Regions from separate parts of the Thermosipho ferrireducens genome, predicted to be linked through region 2. Evidence: riboswitches for the same ligand, from Rfam matches in the RefSeq annotation. Region 2 holds a riboswitch; the other holds the start of a gene.

Region 1 (9,564 bases), 900 kb from region 2:
GTAGCAGTCATTACTAAAGTATCAACAAGATGACCTTTACTCATCAATTCTTCTCTTTGTTTTACTCCAAATCTGTGTTGTTCATCTATTATAACCAACCCCAGATTTTTGAAATGAACGTCTTCCTGTATAAGCGCGTGAGTTCCAATTACTACATTTATTGTTCCATCCTTTAATCCACTCTTTATTCTTTCTTTTTCCTGCCTGGAAGTTGCACCTATTAATAAAGCTATTCTTAGTCCCAGTGCTGATAGATCTTCAAACATTTTTTTATAATGCTGTATTGCTAAAATAGACGTAGGAGCCATTATAGCAGCCTGATAACCTGCTTCAAAATTATCTAAAATAGCTAATTCTGCAACTATTGTTTTTCCAGAACCCACATCTCCTTGAAGTAATCTATTCATAGGTTTATCTGATTTTAAATCATTTTTTATTTCGTTATACACTCTTTGTTGTGCTGAGGTTAATTTGAAAGGAAGTGATTGAAGAAATTTTTTTGAAAGTTTTCCATCGAATCTTTTTGGAATTCCACCAATCTCTTTTGTTTTTAATTTTGTGAGCAAAAAGGCTATTTGTAAGGTGAGAATTTCTTCGTATGCTAATCTAAATCTCGATTGTTTGAAATGGTACATACTTTTTGGAAAATGCATACCGGTGTACGCTTCATAAATACTTATTAACTTGCGTTTTTCTTTAATTTCTTCTGGAAGTATTTCATCGTAATAATATATGGACGGTAAATTTTCTCTTATAATATTTCTCAATGTTTTTTGGTTTAATCCTTCTGTCAAAGGGTAAAGTGGTAATATTTCTCTTTTTGTATTATCATTTACTTCTATATCAGGATTGTGAATTTCAAGAGCACCGTAATATCCTTTTTTTACCAGACCAGTGGCATATACTTCTTTATTTTTAAGAACCTTTAGGAGATTTTCCATATAATCCTGATTAAACCATTTCAAAAGAATCTGGTATAATCCATCAGAAATTACTGCGCTTATTATTGAAAAGCCAGATTTTTTTACCTTTTCAATACTTATTACCTTTCCAACGGTGGTAACTTTTTCGTTCTCTCTTAATAAAGGAATGGGAATCACTTTTCTACGATCTTCGAAATCTCTTGGAAAAAAATTTATAAGATTTTCCAGTATTTCTATGTTGAGTTTTTGCAGTTTTACTGCCCTTTTTGGACCAACACCTTTGATATACTTTATGGGAGTGTTTAAAGGTTTTGAAAGCTCATTTTTTGATACTTTCCATACAAGATGTTGTTTTCGAAATCTGTTTATCATTCCAGGAATATTTTCAAGCCTCTTTATAATCCTTGTTTCGGGAATTTTTTTCATCTGAACAATGTAACTATAAAGAGCTTGTAGTTTTTGATGTACCTCCGGATTATTTAAAAGAGGATCATCAAGTCTTTTGTAATTTTCCTCCACGTATTCTATTAATGCATTATAGTCTTTATTCAGGGCCAGGATTTCACACTCATCTAATAAATCCTCTATAAGTAATGGAAGGTGCATATATTCCTCCTCAGATTTTTTTGGTTTCTTCTCCAATTATTAACCCACTATCCATCCTTATTATTCTATGGGCTTTTTTTGCAACATTTGCATCGTGAGTCACTATTACAAACGTAGTTCCAAGTTCTTTGTTCATGGTTGAGATTATTTCCATCAGTTCTTCACTATTTTTCGTATCTAATGCACCTGTAGGTTCATCAGCCCATACTACTTTTGGATTTGTTATTAACGCTCTTGCGATTGCCACACGTTGTTGTTCTCCACCAGACATTTCTGAAGGGTAAGCACCTGCTCTGTGATGAATGTGAAGTTTTTTTAACCACTCCATAGCAGTTTTTCTTATTTCTGAAGGAGGCAAATTATGGTATTTTTTAGAGATCAGTAATGGAAGTTCGACGTTTTCAAGTGCTGTAAGCACAGGAATAAGATTAAAGAACTGGAAAATAAATCCCATATTTTCAGATCGAAATCTTGTTTTTTCCTCTTCAGACATTTTATTTAGGTTTTTATTTAAAACAATCACTTCTCCACTTGTCGGATTATCCAGACCTGAAAGACAATTTAATAAAGTGGTTTTTCCGCACCCGGATGGTCCTAAAATCGCTAAGATTTCCCCTTTAACTATTTCTATGTCAATATTTTTTAGAGCTTCTACACTATTTTTTGATCCGTAAACTTTTCTTAAACTCTTTGCCTTAGCTATTAATTCCATTAGTATCACACTCCAGCCTATGATATAATCTTTTCATAGGCTATTATATCACTGGAGGAGGAGAATATGAAGGCATCAATTGTTCTGAATGGCAGCGCTGATGAAACATTATTTCTATCAGGTGACATTATAATAGGTGTTGATGGCGGAGCGGATTATTTGAAAAAGCGTGGTGTAATACCTCATGTGGTTATAGGTGACATGGATTCGCTCAGCGGAGAAACTTTAGAATATTTTAAAATGAAAGGTGTTGAAATCATACAATATCCTGCTGAGAAAGATGAGACAGATTGTGAGCTGGCAATTGAATACGCCTTAAAGAAAGGAGCACGTTTCATTGAGCTTTTAAACTTTCAGGGGGAAAGACTGGATATGATTTTTGCGTTGTTTGGTTTAATGGGGAGGTACGATATACCAATTGTTGCCAAATCTGAAAAGCTTGAGATAGGAGTTTTGAAATCAACAGGCGAATTTGAAACTTTTCCTGGAGAACTCTGGTCGTTCTTACCACTTTGTAAATCGAATGTGAAATTGGAAGGGTTTAAATATAATTATGACGGCGAAATGAGTATAGAATATCCAATAGGAATTAGTAATGAAGCCGTTGTTCAAAATGTAAAGATAGAAATAGTTTCAGGTAAGGTGGTGTATTTTAGGTGGAAGAAAAGACCGTTGTAGTGCTTGGAGCGACAGGTTCCATTGGACTTCAAACATTTCAGGTAATTGAAACGCTTAATAATTTTCGTGTAATAGGCATAGCTTTTGGTAAAAATAAAAAAACTGGGACGCGAATTATGAAAAAATTTAAGATAAAACATTATGTAGCTGAAGTTCAGTTGAATGAAGGCACGCGATACGAAAATATAAAAGAATTACTTGAATTATTGAGGCCTGATATAGTTGTTTCAGCTATTCCTGGTTTTGCAGGAGTTAGAGCCGCTCTGGATTCTATACCGTTTACTAAAAGATTGGCTCTTGCAACCAAAGAAGCATTGGTGTGCAGCGGACCTTTTGTTAAAAAACTATGTAAAGATTATGATACAGAGCTCATACCAATTGATAGTGAGCATTCAGCTATTTTTCAGTTAATGGAATCTGAAATAAAAAAAATAATGATAACCGCATCAGGTGGAGCTGTTAGAGATATAGATATTAATGAATTTGAGTTTTTAACTCCAGAAAAAATTTTAAAACACCCTGTCTGGAATATGGGAAAAAGGATAACAATAGATTCAGCAACTATGGTTAACAAAGCGTTTGAAATAATAGAAGCGTATGAATTGTTTGGAACTCCAATAGAAGATATAGAAGTTTATATTCATCCTACTGGTACTGTACACGGTGCTGTTCTTTTAAAAGATGGAACTGTAAAGATTCATTATGGATACCCTGACATGAAAATTCCTATAGCATTTGCTTTAACTTATCCAGAAAGATGCTATGAAAATTATAATTGGCCACCATTTGAAAATAAGTTTTTTGAATTTTATGAAGTTGATAAAAGAAAATATCCAGCATATTTTTATGGTAGGGCGATAGCTAAAGACCTTGCCAGACGTATAGCTTTTAATGCGGCGGACGAAGTGGCTGTCCATAAGTTTGTAAACGGGGAAATAAAATTCACAAAAATTCCAGGATTAATAGAAAGTGTGTGCGAATCAATAAATGAAAAAGTAAAAAGCATAGAAGATGTTTTTGAGATAGACAGGTTAGCTCGAGAAATTGCTTATAACAAGATGAATTTGTAAGTTGTAATCCTTGTTTTGCTAAGAGTTTGTATGTTATAATTTTTGTGGATTGAAAAGTCCATACCTCCCTTTTCACGATTATGGGAAGCCGGTGAGAATCCGGCGCGGGGACGCCACCGTGACCGGGGACGAAAGCCACATGAATGCCACTGGGCAAAGGTGCCTGGGAAGGCGTGGTGAGTAGGATGATCCGGAAGCCGGGAGACCTGTCGTGAAAAGGAAGGAACCCACCTTTACGGTCCCTAAAGGTGGTTATTACTGTTTTAATTTCAAATTTTTAAGGAGGTGTGGTTTTATGAAAAGGTCTGTTCAAATGTTTCTATTGATTCTGTTGATTGTAGCAACTCTTAGTTTTGGTGTTACTATCATTGACGATGCTGGAAGATTGGTGGAAATTCCATCGGTTCCAGGTAAAGTAGTTAGTGCTGCTCCAAGTGCTACGAGATTCCTTTTATCTCTTGGATTGGAAAATAAAATTGTGGGCGTAACAGACTGGGATATGTTTCAATCGGAGAAGATAGGGAATCTGGTACCTTTGAATATAGAAAAGATTTATTCTTTAAATCCTGATCTGGTGATTACTTTTGGTGGATTTCAACTTCCAGAGGTTAAGAAACTTGAAAAAGCGGGATTAAAGGTTGTTGTTTTGAATCCGGTAACGCTCAATGATATAGTAAAAGACATAACTCTATTAGGAGGAATATTTGGAATAAGTGATAAAGCGTCCAGACTCGCAGATAATGTAAGAAATGAAATTGTAAATATGGGAATAAAAACTTCTAAAATACCCCTGGAAAAAAGACCAACTGTTTTCTTCACAGTAACTCCTCCAGATGATAACGTTAAAGAATTATGGACAGCTGGTATGGGTTCGTACATAAACGAATTAATAACAATAGCTGGTGGGGTAAACATTGTGGCTCCGTATACGGGAAATAATGGATGGCTTCCAGTAGATTGGGAATTTCTTGTTTATAAAAATCCAGATATAATAATTATTGCTTCATACGGAGATCCGCAAAAAACTTTGAATAATATAAAAAACAGCAAGATTTTTGGTTCGCTCAAAGCTGTGAGGAAAGGGAAAGTTTACATAGTGAATGGAAATGAAATAAGTCAGATAAGTCCTGAAACAGTCAAATATCTTAAAAAATTCTACAACTTCTTTTATGGGGGCAATTAAGAATGAAGCGTATAATTTTTAACAAAACTGGGAGGATTATCCTCCCAGTTTTGTTCGTATTAACAATTTTGATTAATATTTCTCTTGGAAGTGTGAGAATAGAATTTAAAGATATTTTTACTTCAATATTTGAAGACTCTAATATTCATTTCTTAATATGGAGATTAAGATTTCCCAGGGTATTAATGTCAATAATTACTGGAAGTGCTCTTGCTATTGTTGGAAGTGTATTTCAGAGTATTATGAAAAATCCCCTGGTTGATCCATATTTAATTGGAACATCCGCAGGAGCTGGATTTGGTGCAGTTATGGCATTATATCTTATTTCAAGTTTGAATGTTTCTGTAAGTGTGCCTATTTTCAGTTTTGTTTTTGCCCTTTTAGCATCTCTTTTAACAATAGCTCTGGCCAGAAAAAAAGATGTAATACCTATAACACATTTGATTTTGTCTGGGGTATTAATTAGTACAGTCTTTTCTTCTGGAACTATTTTGTTGATAAATTTTTCTCATAGATCGTTAACAAATGTTTATGTATGGCTTTTTGGAAGTCTCTCAGGAATTACTTATGAGGATTTGCTTTTTCCGTTTTTAGTGACAATATTATTTTTACTTTTTGCATATATTAAGAATGGCGAGCTGGATGCCATGGCATTGGGAGAGGATGAAGCTAAAATTTTAGGTGTTGAAGTTGAAAAACTAAAATGGATTTTATACATATTCGGATCATTTACAATCTCTGTAATAGTTTCGAAAACTGGTATAATAGGATTTGTGGGGCTTATTATCCCACATGCTTCGCGACTTGTGGTTGGTTCAAGGCATAAATACAATTTAATAGGTAGTGCTATAATAGGTGGCATATTTTTATCATTTGCAGATACCATTTCAAGAACGGTGGTTGCGCCAATAGAAATACCGGTGGGTGTTATTACATCCTTTGTTGGAGCACCATTAATGTTTATCCTTTTAAAAAGAGGTGGGAAAGGTTGAAATTCCTTTCAAAAGACGCTAGAAGAAAATTAAAGGATATAGAATTATTTGTACTTGATATAGATGGAACCTTTTCTATAAGTGGAAAATTTTTTGAAGGTTCTTTAAAATTTGCTGTTAATGTAGAGAGAAAAAGTAAAAAGTTTGTTTTTTTGACAAATAATTCCAATAAATCGCTGGAAGAGTATCTCGAAGAGTTTGAGAAAAACGGACTATTTCTTGATTCTGAACAGGTGTTTACTGCAGGAATTGAGACGGCTGAATATTTGTACGAAAAATTTGGAAGTAAAAAAATTTATATTGTTGGCACATCTGCTATCAAAGATATATTTGAAAGAGCGGGACATAAAGTAGTAGAACACGATCCAGAAATAGTAGTTGTTACTTTCGATAAATCGTTAAATTACGAGAAACTTGCAAAAGCTTCTACATTTGTCTCACAGGGAAAGCTTTTTGTAATTACGAATCCAGATTTAAATTGTCCATCCAGAGATGGTCCCGTGCCTGATACAGGGGCTATAGCAAGTGTTATTGTGCAAACAACTGGTAGAAAACCAGATATTGTTTTCGGAAAACCTGAACCGCTTATACTTGAGATGGTTATGAAAAAGTTCAATGTGCAAAAGCATAAAACATGCGTAGTGGGCGATAGGTTATACACTGATATTCTTCTTGGTATTCGTGCAGAAGTTCTAACAATTTTGGTACTTACAGGCGAAGCTAAAGAAGAGGATGTTCATAGATTGGGGATAACGCCGGACATAATTGCTAACGATATAGGTGAAATAGCAGATTTTTTGGGTGATAGTGAATGATAAAATATAATTTAAGAGGAAAAAGGACCGAGAAGCTGATTGAACTTGCCCAGAGTGGATTAAAAGAGGCTCTTGATTTAATAATAGAAAGATATTATCCTATGGTTTTGAAAATATCTTCCAATTATTATGCCCCATGGGCAGAGTTTGAGGACATAGTTCAAAATGGTCTAATAGGACTTATAAAAGCTGTTTTTTACTTTGATTTTGAAAAAAGCTCATTTAATTCATTTGCATGGAGAAGTATTGAAAGCGAAGTGCAAACTTTTATTACATATCTTAATAGAAAAAAGAATAAAATACTTTCAGACTCTGCAAGTATAGATAATTTTCAGGAAGACAGTTCTGAACAATCAGAATATTTACTTCCAGATACCAACGTAAATGTTGTTCACACAGCGTTTCTGGAAATTGTTAAAGAAACTATAATAAACCATTTGAAAGATATTGAAATAGATATTTTTGAAATGTGGTTATTGGGATATTCATACAAGGAGATAGAAAAGGAATTAGGAGTAAATTTTAAGAAGATAGATAATACTATTCAAAAAATAAAAAGAGTAGCAAGAACAAAAGTAGATAGATTTATTTTAAATTTTGTTTTTCAAAAATAGAATTCTGGTGGAGGCGGCGGGAATCGAACCCGCGTCCGAAGACAGGGTCCTCCGGGTTTCTCCGAGCGCAGTCCGTGTTTTAAAATTCAGGTTCGAAGCGCCCACGGACAGGCTCTTCAAACCTTAGCCTTCCTAAAGATTCCCGGCCCAGGACGGAAGGCACTTCCGGGACCAGTAGGCTGGTTATATCACGCCCTTCTCTAATCCCCAGCCAGGATTAGGAAGGACGGCTGCTTATTCTAATTAAGCAGCGAGAGCAAGTTCTTCGTTGGCACTTATCTTTTGTCCGGACTTTTTTACGAGGAGTCCGGCGAACCCCGGCTCGCTTCCCGGAGGCTCCTGCCCCCGTCGAGACCATTTCGCCCCCGTTTCACAGCTCTATAATATTAGACATTTCAAAGAGAAAATGTGTTCACAAAATTAAAGGTCCCTTCCTGGGACCCTGGTGCCGAGGGCGGGACTTGAACCCGCACGAGCTATACGCTCACATGGCCCTCAACCATGCGTGTCTGCCAATTCCACCACCTCGGCGACACCAATATATATTATACCATACAATGCTTTAAACGTCAAGAAGTTATTTATTATAAGGTGATTAAAGACCATTTATCACTTTTAAAGTATAGCATAATCTTATGTCATATTCAATATACCATAGAAATAGTCTTTGTCAAGAAAATGCGGGGTCTGTTTCAAAAATAGGAAGGAAAGGTATAGAAAAAAAGCAAGGGAGATGTTATAATCTCCCTTGCTATGAGAAGAAGAAACATAAAGAAGATATTCAAACTTATCCAAAAATTCTACAAAAATATTTTACCACAACTTCCCCAAAAATCTACCAATAGGGGGAGGCCTAGGAAATATTCAGATGTATTAATACTTTCATTAGCAGTTCTTAAAGAACTGTTGGGACTTTCATTCAGAGAGACATTAGAAATAGGTACAATGTACTTTAACAAAGTTCCATCACTCAGGGACTTTCATTACAGGGTTCTTCAATTAGAAGAGATTATAAAACATCTTATAAACTTCATACACAACACACTTCAGTGTGAGATAGAGAGTATTATAGTAGACGGTACAGGAATAGGGTTTAAGAAACATACTACCTTGAACTGGATGAGAGGTACATATGTACGACAGATAAAGAACCACGTTAGATGTGAAGTAGTGTTAACAAAAGGAAAATACAAACTTTTTCAGTATGTGGAAGTGGGAAAAGCTTATTCAAGTGAAATAAAACTTCTAAAAAAACTATTGAAAAAGATAGAACTCAAGGGAAAGAAATTCATAGCAGACAAGTTGTACGATGTTAAATGGTTGAGGGAGTATCTGAAAAAAAGAGGAATAAAAGAGGTAATAAAAATAAGAAAAGGAGCAATAGGCAGGAAAGAAGTAGATTATGAAGAATACAAAGAAAGGAACGAAATAGAAGGACTATTTGGAAACATAAAAACAAAACTTGGGGGATATGTATACGCCTACAGAGATGACATGGCAAGGATACAGGCACTAATAAAGTTTTTATTGTACAACCTGTATGTGGCATATATTTTTCTTTTTACAAAGCTATGTATTGATATTACAAATTTCATAGAAAATCATATAAAAATATACAAATTTTATATAATTCCATGTAAAATTAGATAAAATTAGATAAAATTACATAAATTCACATGAAATTCATAAAAAAATTGTATATTTCAAGTTCATTTTTCTTATTCTTATACGATTTTTGAAACAGGGCCAGAAAATGCGCCGAAAAAATGGCGAGATTAGCGAGGTTAGCGAGATTGGCGAGGTTAGTAAAAAGAATAAGATCCTTCGTCACTTCGTTCCTCAGGATGACATCCCCCTCACATGCGTTCGGGATGACAATAAGGAAAAAGATCCTTCGTCGCTGGCGCTCCTCGGAATGACATCTCTCTTTCATTTGTTCGAAATGACAGGGAAAGAGATTATCATTTTAAG
Region 2 (9,564 bases):
TTCCTTTCTACCATTTCGAGGAACGCAGTAATGAAGAATCTTAATCTGGCGAGAGTTGGTAAAATAAGATCTCTCGTCACTTCGTTCCTTGGGATGACAGGAAAAGGGGTGTCATTCCGAACATAAAGGGCGAGGAATCTTGTATTTAGCAAGATTAGCAAGGCCTGTCCTGAGCACAAAGTGCGAAGGATCTTGCGAGATTAGCGAGGTTAGCTTTCACCCATGTCATTCCGAGGAGCGTAGCGACGAGGAATCTACCGTTCATGTCATTCCGAACCCGAAGGGTGAGGAATCTTATAATTAGTGAGATTGGCAAAATTAGCAAGATTGGTAAGAAAAAACAAGATTCCTCACATACGTTCGGAAAAGCATTCTGTTTTTATGTCATTCCGAGGAGTGCATACGACGAGGAATCTTGATTTACCGAGTATTGACGAGAGTTAGTAAAAAACAAGGTTCCCCGTTTCACTCGGAATGACAATAAGAAATAATCTCCCTCATCATTGTATTCCTCAAAATGACATCTCCTTCAGCACTTTGTTCCTCAGAATATCGAGTGGATTCGCCACCTTTTAAGGTCTTCCCAGGTTGTATATTCATGTGGTTTTTAAACATGTTAATATGAAAAAGTCCTTTAAAAAAAATTAACATTTGTCAGTATCTCTATTAAATATTTGATTTTGCAAAACTTCTATTTAATAAATTAAAATACTATATATTGTGTATAACTATACAATATGATACAATATGTTGTGGTAATTCTGAAAAGAGGGGGGAAGAAAATGCGTTTAGTTTATGATTATATTAATGATAATGATTGGAAAGTAAGAGAAAATTCAAATATGCAGTACTCTTTGCAGGGATTAAACAATCATATTTATCAGGAGGTAATAAAAAGATTCTGGCTGGAAGAAATTTACGACAGGTACAATAAAAAAATTAAAGAATATTACATAAAGGGTTTTATACATATCCATGATCTGGGGGTTTTGGCTTCATATTGTGTTGGCTGGGACCTTGAGGAGTTATTGAGAAAAGGATTTAACGGAGTTTCCGGGAAAGTTGCATCAGGCCCTGCTAAACATTTTAGAACTGCTCTGGGTCAGATTGTTAATTTTTTATACACGTTGCAGGGGGAAACTGCTGGTGCCGTTGCGTTTTCAAATTTTGATACATTACTTGCCCCTTTTATAAGGTATGATAATCTTAATTATTATGAAGTAAAACAGGCATTGCAGGAGTTTATTTTTAATATGAATGTTCCAACAAGGGTAGGTTTTCAATCTCCCTTCAGTAACATTACAATGGATTTAACGGTTCCTTCGACTCACAGAAATAAACATGTAATTATTGGCGGGGAGGAGCAAAAGGAAACGTATTCTGAGTTTCAAAAAGAAATGGACATTTTAAATAAAGCATTTGTGGAAATTATGCTTGAGGGTGATTATAATGGAAGACCTTTCTCATTTCCTATACCAACTTATAATATTACAAGAAATTTTAAATGGGATAGTGAAGTTGCGAATATGATCATCCTTATGACAATGAAATATGGAACACCATATTTTGCAAATTATATTAATTCTGATATGAAACCGGAGGATGCGAGGTCAATGTGCTGTCGTTTAAAGCTTGATAACAGGCAGGTGCTGGAGCATTTAAAGGAACTTTCGTATGGTTTTACAACGGAAAATAACGGTGAAGATGGCAATATAGTAATAAAAAGACGAGGAAGCTTGTTTGCTTCGAATCCTTTAACGGGTTCAATAGGTGTTGTTACTATTAATATTCCAAGGATAATGTTTCTTTCAAAGGGAAATGTAAATAGATTTTATAGTATATTGGACGAAGTAATGAATGTTGCAAAAGAAGCTCTGGAAATTAAAAGGATTTACATTGAAAATTGGACTAAAAAAGGGTTATATCCGTATACAAAAGTGTATCTGGATAGCGTTTATAGGTTAACAGGACAGTACTGGGCTAATCATTTCTCTACAATAGGACTTGTTGGGATGCATGAGGGTCTTGTTAATTTTGGGATCCAGGAAGGTATAGTGTCGATGAATGGGAAAAAGTTTGCTCAGGAAATTATGGATTATATGTTGGCTAAGTTAGATGAGTTCAGTAGGGAAACGGGAAATTTGTACAATTTAGAAGCATCACCTGCGGAGGGAGCAAGTTATAGACTTGCGAAATTGGATAAAAAAGAATTTGGTAGCTTAATAAAACATGCGGGAACAGACGAAAAGCCATATTATACAAATTCAGTACATCCTCCTGTGAATTATTTTGAAGATCCTTTTGATTTACTGGAGCATCAAGAAGGGTTGCAAAACAGATGGACTGGAGGGACAGTTGTACATATTTATGTTGGGGAAAAAATTACCGATCCAGAAACTTTAAAAGAATTTATCCAGTATAGTTTTGAGAATTATTCCTTACCTTATATGAGTATAACACCTACATTTTCAATTTGCCTTGAGCATGGCTATATAACCGGTGAGTATTTTAAGTGTCCATACTGTGGAAAAGAAACAGAAGTTTATTCAAGAGTTGTTGGATATTATAGACCGGTACAGAATTGGAATGATGGGAAACAGCAGGAATACTATGAAAGAATACAGTTTAAATTTGATAATGCGACTTTAAAAAGGTGAATTATATGATTCTGGCCGGTATTAGAACTTTCAGTTTTGTAGATTATCCTAGAAGAATATCTTCCGTTGTTTATACAGGCGGCTGTAATTTTAGATGTCAATGGTGTCATAATTGGAAAATAGCATATGCAAATGAATATAAAGTAATCTCTGAAGATGAGATGTTGGACAGGTTAAAATTTTTAAGGGCAAGAATAAGTGCAGTATGTATTACTGGTGGTGAGCCAACAATACATAATGATTTAATAGAGTTTGTAAAACAGGTAAAAGACATGGAATATATGATAAAAATCGATACAAATGGTACGAACCCGGATATGATTTATAAATTAATTGAACAAAATCTGATAGATTATGTGGCAGTAGACATTAAAGCTAAGCCTGAAAATTATAGCAGGTTGGTAAATGTGTATGGCCGTTACTGGGAAAGTATATCAGAAACGATAAAAATTTTGAGAACATCTAACATAGAATATGAATTTAGGATGACATATGTTCCAGGTCTTTCATCACAGGATGACATAGATTTTTTTGAAGAGTTTTTAGTTGAAGGTGAAAGGGCATATATTACTGTTGCAAACTCTACGGAAATATTCAAAATAAAAAGTAGAAGAAGTAAAAGGATGAAAATAAAAAGATTGATTTTTAGATAATGTTTATCCCGGAATATTTCACAATAGAATAATTTAGCATGGGTATAATTTTTCGAAAAGTTCTGTTAGAATAATGTATAAGTTATGGAGAGTCATAAGAAAAATTAAATACCTCCGGAATTAAAGGTGAGTAATCTTAAAAGGGAAGCCGGTGAAAATCCGGCGCGGCCCCGCCACCGTAACTGGGGACGAAACCAACAGGAGGCCACTGGGGAAACCCGGGAAGGCGTTGGGAGTAGGATGATCCAGAAGCCGGGAGACCTGCCTTTAATTCCAGGGAAGTCCCATTTTCGAGGGTGAAATGGGATGATTTTATATTTTTTAAGGAGGTGGATTATGAAAGTTCATGAGTTCGTTGGAAAAGGGATTTTGAAGGATTATGGAATTAAGGTTCCAGATTCATACCTTATTCAGAGAGAAAAAGAGGTGAAAATTCAGTTTTTACCAGCTGTTTTAAAATCTCAAGTTTTAGTTGGTGGGCGAATGAAGGCTGGAGGAGTGCTTTTTGCAAGAACAGAAGAAGAATTTTTTAAACATGTAAATACGCTATTGAACAAAAAAATAAAGGGAGAAAAACCTTACGGTGTTCTTGTTGAAGAAAGGGTAGCTGTGAGAAAAGAGTATTACATTTCTCTGGTCTTGGATAGAGAAGAAAGAGATGTGATTATTCTATTTTCTGAAAACGGAGGTATAGATATAGAAAAAAACAAGGAAAATGTAATTAAAACTGACTTTGAAACTTTCGGAAATATTATTCCAGATAAGATACAAACAGTTCTTCTAAAATTGGGGGAATTATTCAAAGAAAAAGATCTTACATTACTGGAAATAAATCCGTTGGCTGAAAATGATAAAGGTGAAATATATGCCCTTGATGTTGTGATGCATCTGGATGATAATGCGATATTTAGACAAAAATGGGCAGAAGAGTTTGTGATGAATAAATATCCATTTCATTTTGTAAGATTAAGTGGTAATATTGGAATAATAGGTTGTGGAGCGGGAATCGTTATGGCGACAATGGATGCTATAAAGCTGGCCGGTGGAGAACCAGCAGACTTTCTGGATCTCGGTGGCGGAGCAGAAAAAGACATAACCATTGAAGCGTTGAATCTATTGAAAAGTTGTGGAATAAAAAAAATAGTGCTGAACATATTTGGAGGAATCACCCGATGTGATGAAATAGCATCTGGAATAGTTAAGTTTAAAAAAGAAAATCCGGAAGTTCAACTTTACGCAAGATTGACGGGAACAAATGAGCATGAGGCAAAGAGAATATTGAGAAGAAATCATATAGGTTATTATGAGGATATGTATTCTATGATTCTGGAAGCGGTAAAGGGGGGAGACAGATGATTAATGGAAAAGAAAAAGTCTGTGTGCAGGGGATAACTGGAAAATATGGAAGATTACATACAGAAAAAATGTTAAAATATGGAACAAATATATTATGCGGCGTTTCTAAAAACAAAAAAGTTGATAATGTGTGTGGAGTGGAAGTGTTAAACAGTATGGAGGAAGCGATTGTAAAATATGATATAGATACTTCAGTTGTATTCGTGCCAGCCTTGTATGCAAAAGAAGCAGTATTTGAGGCTATAGATGCTGGCGTAAAGAAGATAGTTATAATCACAGAACATATTCCGCAACATGATATGCTTGATATATATAAAAAAGCACGAGATAATAATGTAAGAATAATAGGACCAAATTGTCCGGGGATTATTTTGCCAGGAGTTTCAAAAGTTGGAATAATGCCTGAAAATGCTTTTAAACCAGGGGATATTGCGGTAATATCAAGGAGTGGGACATTAATGTACGAAATATCAAATTATTTGTCTTTGTATTCTACGGGAATAAAAATAGGAATAGGGTTGGGAGGAGATCCTATTATAGGTACATCTTTTTCAGAAGCTTTAGATTATATAATGGAAGAAAGTATAAAAAAGGTAGTTATAATAAGCGAAGTTGGAGGTCTGGATGAAATAAAGGGAATTGAGTATATATTAAATAAGGGTTATGATGGAGAAATAAGGGTGTTTTTTGCAGGAAGGACTGCTCCACATGGAAAAAGAATGGGGCATGCAGGTGCTATAGTTGAAGGGTATAGAGGAAGTATAGAATACAAAGAGAAAAGTTTGAAAACTTTAGGTGTAAAAGTGGCAAAGAAAATACCGGAACTTGCATGGGAGGGATAAATTTGATAGTTGACAATCCCTTTTTCTTATTGTTTTTGTCAATGCTAACAGGGATTTTATTGGGAAAAATACGCGTTGGAAATTTTAAACTTGGAAATTCTGGAGCGCTGTTTAGCGGTTTAATAATAGGATGGTATATAATTACCAGAATTAATGATCAAGAGGTTGTTGACAGCTTAAACAGTACCTTTCATACTTTTTTTATTTTTTCGTTGATATTGTTTATATCTTCGGTGGGATTAATAGCCTCAAAAAATATAAAAGAAATTGTAAAAAGGTTTGGAGTTAAATTTATGATGATAGCGTTTTTCATAACATTTTTCGGATTTATTGGTACATATTTTTTATCAACGTTTTATGAGAATAAGTACAATTTTATAGGTATCTATTCTGGAGCACTTACCAGTTCTCCGGGGCTGGCGACTGCTATAGAAAGCGCCCCGGAATTTCAAACAAGTATTACCTACGGCTATTCTATAGGATACATACCGGGAGTTTTAGCTGTGATTTTTGCTATGTACTTTATTCCTGTTATCTTTAAAATAGACATAAAAAAAGAAAAAGAAAATTTACTTGCAAAATCGGTTTTTTATAAGGATGATAACACTGGTTTTGATTTTATATCGTATATGTTTGTTATTATTACAGGAATATTGGTTGGGAAAATAAATATAGGTGCTGGAATCAATTTTAATCTTGGAATAACAGGAGGGGTATTGTTATCATCTTTAATTTTAGGGGCTGCTGGTAAGCTCTGGATCTTTGATTTTAGAATGAATTACAGAGTTTTAAAAATATTTCAGGAATTTGGCTTATTAATGTTTTTAGCTTCGGTGGGATTAAAATCAGGGTACAGGACATTTACCACTTTAAATTTTAGCACGTTTATGTTGATGTTGTTTTCACTGATAATAGCTTTTGCTTCTATTTTTGTTGGTTATTTAATAGGGAGATACATATTTAAAATGAACTGGATAATATTATCAGGGGCAGTTTGTGGTGGAATGACAAGTACACCAGGATTGGGCGCCGCCATTGATGCGAATGATTCCGAAGAAGTAGTAGCTGGATATGGAGCAACGTATCCTTTTGCTTTGCTTGGAATGGTGGTATTTAATAAGGTCTTTTTGATTCTGTTAAGCTAATTGTTTGTGTAAAATTTGTTAATATTGAAAAATAAGTTGGGTGGACTTTCAAAATAAGGTTTACAGTTTCTATATTCTGATTTAAAATCTATATATAAGAAAATGTAAAGGCTGAAGAATAATTTATTTACATAACTTGAAAATTTTGAAAAATCAATATGGAGGTTAATTATGAAATCTCTGAAATTCCTGGGATTATTAAGCATAACTATGTTTTTTGTGGGGGTTTTCATATCCGTTTATTTCAATGAATGGTTCAATTTGTCACAGTATACTTTCAGCAAACTTGGAAATAGTTATTTAGCGACTTATCCCTGGATTTTTTCTTTTTTTGTGATTGTTGGTGGCGTATTTATGACGTTTTATGGATTAGTATTAATCAGAAAATCTATAGAAAAATTGAGAATAATAGGTGGCGCTTATGTACTTTTAAGCGGTATTTTTATGATACTTGTTGGGGTATTTCCAGACGGAACGAAACCACACGATTTTGTAGCTCTTATGACGTTCTTAATATTTTATGCTGGAATGATGGTTTATGGTTTCAAATCGTCTGATAAGGTATTTCAGGTTTCGTCTGTTGCAATTTTTATAACAATTATTATTGTTCTTGTCTATAACCCTTTTCCATCAACGGGATATCTGGAAATTTTTGGATTACTTTTGGTGGTGATTGACCTTATTTTAGAGTTTTTTGAAGGAAAGCTGGATAGATTATTTAAAAGTTTTTTATAGTCATTTTTTAGAATTATCAGGTTTTAGAACTCCAGGGAGGTGGATGAATGGTTAAAGCAGTGGACCTTACAAAAGAATTTGGCGGGGTAAGGGCGGTAGATGGTATAAATATTGATATTCCAGAGGGACAAATATTTGGATTTCTTGGACCAAATGGTGCGGGGAAAACTACTACTATTCGTATGCTCACAGGAACTTTAAAACCAACCAGAGGCAAAATAGAAATTCTTGGAATGGATATGAAAAAACATGAAATAGATATTAAACGCAGAATAGGTGTTGTGCCAGATGAGCCAAAGATATATACCCACTTGAAAGGTTTTGAATTTTTAGAATTCATAATGGACATTTTTGAAGTGAATAATTCTGATACAAAAAAAAGAATAGATGAGTTGTGCGCAGCTTTTAGCGTAGATTATCTCGATAAGTTTGTTTCAGATATGTCTCATGGCATGAAGCAGAAGTTAATGCTTGTCAGTGTTTTAATGCGAAAACCTGAGGTAATATTTTTGGATGAACCAACAGTGGGATTGGATGCACGGAGCGCGAAAATATTAAAAGATTTATTAAAAAAATATTCCACTCAAGGGGTAACAATTTTTCTTACCACACATATACTTGAGATAGCGGAGAAAATGTGCGATGTGATAGCAATAATCGATAAAGGTAAAATAATCGCTCAGGGTACTATGGATGAATTAAGAAAACTCACTGGTAGTGATGATAAGACACTTGAAGAGCTTTTCATAGAACTTACTGCCCAGGAAGAAGATATTAAAAGTATAGTGGATACTCTTTAATTCAATATTTATAGCATTTAGAGGTGAAAATATGAGAGAATTTTTGATACTTTTAAGATATGGAATTTTTGTTGAAAACAATATGTACGGCGGGGGAAAGGTTAAAAAGGCCAGAAAAATAAAAAGGGCAAAATTTAAAAGTAACCTTTTCTGGAGTTTTCTTGGGGCCATGAGCTTTGGTGTGATAGTATTTTTCTTTATGAAGAATACATTTAATCAAATGGTTTCTGTAAATCCTGCGCTTCCTGAGATTATGATATCTTTCTGGATGACTCTTCTTTCGTTGTTTTTCATAGTTGGTTTTGTAGGGATAGCCATGTACTCTTTTGCAAGGAACGATGAAATAGAATTATTATTAACTCTCCCTATAAGACGAAGGATACTCACTGCGTACCAGTTATTTGTTTCTACAATATCGCAAGCGTTAGTGTTATCAATTTACATTTTTATTTATCTGGCATATGCTGTTGTGGTTAAAGAAGCTATATTACTGGCATTTTTAAAGTTAATTGTTCACGTGGCTTTTCTGATTTCCATTTCTTCAGTTATAGCTATTCTTTTAGGAGGAAAAGCTTCAAAAGGATTATCACGAAAGATTTCTCTGTTGGTTTCCCTTTCAATGATTTTTATATATTTCATAATAGTCGGGGCACAGGACGTTGATATAAGTAAATATGAAAATATAATCAAATTCATTCAGTTTTCACAATCTTCCTATAACGTATTTGCCTGGAGCTTTTTAGGAGGAGTTAAAATTTTATATTCAGCTTTGCTTTCGATAGTGTTTGGCTTTCTGTTTTTTGTAATGGCTGAAAAAATGAGCTTTGAACCTGTTCAGAGGAGGAGTGCAAAGAAGAAGCATGCAATAAAAGGAAGTGGCTCTTCAATACTGGCAATTTACAAAAAGGATTTTAAGGCGGTTTTAAGATACGAGCAGTTTCTTTTCTTTATACTGTATCCTGCGGGTTTTGGTGTATTTATGGGATTAATGAATCAAAATCCATTTGTAATGTTATTTACAGTCATTCCTATAACCACATTTTATGTTGCAATGGAGTCGGGAATACTTGCTTCGCGTGAATTTCTTTGTATGGATACAGCCAGAACTTTTCCTGTTCACTTTAAGAACATGATGTTCCCTAAAATCATAATACCTGCTTTGATAAACTTTCTTATAATTCTTGTGGTTTTTGGATTTATACTGTTTAAAGTGGAATTTAGTTACATGTACCTATTATTAATTGTTGTTCCGTTTATTTTGTTTGGCATGAGCGCGATTATAGGATCATATTTTGTGGCAAAAAATCCACCCAAGATAGAAAATATTGGAAAGATTTTTGGTGTGGGAGCAACTTTTGCCATCGAAGGGATAACCA

Evidence for each region. Region 2 has a riboswitch for cobalamin ahead of JYK00_RS01700 (ATP-grasp domain-containing protein). Riboswitches for the same ligand answer to the same signal wherever they lie in the genome.
Region 1: another riboswitch for cobalamin. It lies ahead of JYK00_RS07105 (ABC transporter substrate-binding protein); the one in region 2 lies ahead of JYK00_RS01700 (ATP-grasp domain-containing protein).

The regions. Positions count from the first base shown of each region.
Region 1 is NZ_CP071446.1:1,421,987-1,431,550, forward strand. It holds gene recG (ATP-dependent DNA helicase RecG) at 1-1,529, opposite strand, end outside; gene JYK00_RS07090 (ABC transporter ATP-binding protein) at 1,540-2,241, opposite strand; gene JYK00_RS07095 (thiamine diphosphokinase) at 2,308-2,919, shown strand; gene JYK00_RS07100 (1-deoxy-D-xylulose-5-phosphate reductoisomerase) at 2,898-3,989, shown strand; cobalamin riboswitch at 4,048-4,217, shown strand; gene JYK00_RS07105 (ABC transporter substrate-binding protein) at 4,285-5,172, shown strand; gene JYK00_RS07110 (FecCD family ABC transporter permease) at 5,223-6,164, shown strand; gene JYK00_RS07115 (HAD-IIA family hydrolase) at 6,161-6,979, shown strand; gene JYK00_RS07120 (sigma-70 family RNA polymerase sigma factor) at 6,976-7,593, shown strand; RNA gene ssrA (transfer-messenger RNA) at 7,599-7,960, opposite strand; tRNA gene JYK00_RS07130 (tRNA-Leu) at 8,037-8,124, opposite strand; gene JYK00_RS07135 (transposase) at 8,347-9,243, shown strand.
Region 2 is NZ_CP071446.1:337,468-347,031, reverse strand. It holds gene JYK00_RS01710 (ribonucleoside triphosphate reductase) at 783-2,657, shown strand; gene JYK00_RS01705 (anaerobic ribonucleoside-triphosphate reductase activating protein) at 2,663-3,310, shown strand; cobalamin riboswitch at 3,418-3,593, shown strand; gene JYK00_RS01700 (ATP-grasp domain-containing protein) at 3,647-4,666, shown strand; gene JYK00_RS01695 (succinate--CoA ligase subunit alpha) at 4,663-5,508, shown strand; gene JYK00_RS01690 (aspartate-alanine antiporter-like transporter) at 5,511-6,653, shown strand; gene JYK00_RS01685 (DUF998 domain-containing protein) at 6,825-7,388, shown strand; gene JYK00_RS01680 (ABC transporter ATP-binding protein) at 7,436-8,188, shown strand; gene JYK00_RS01675 (hypothetical protein) at 8,220-9,564, shown strand, end outside.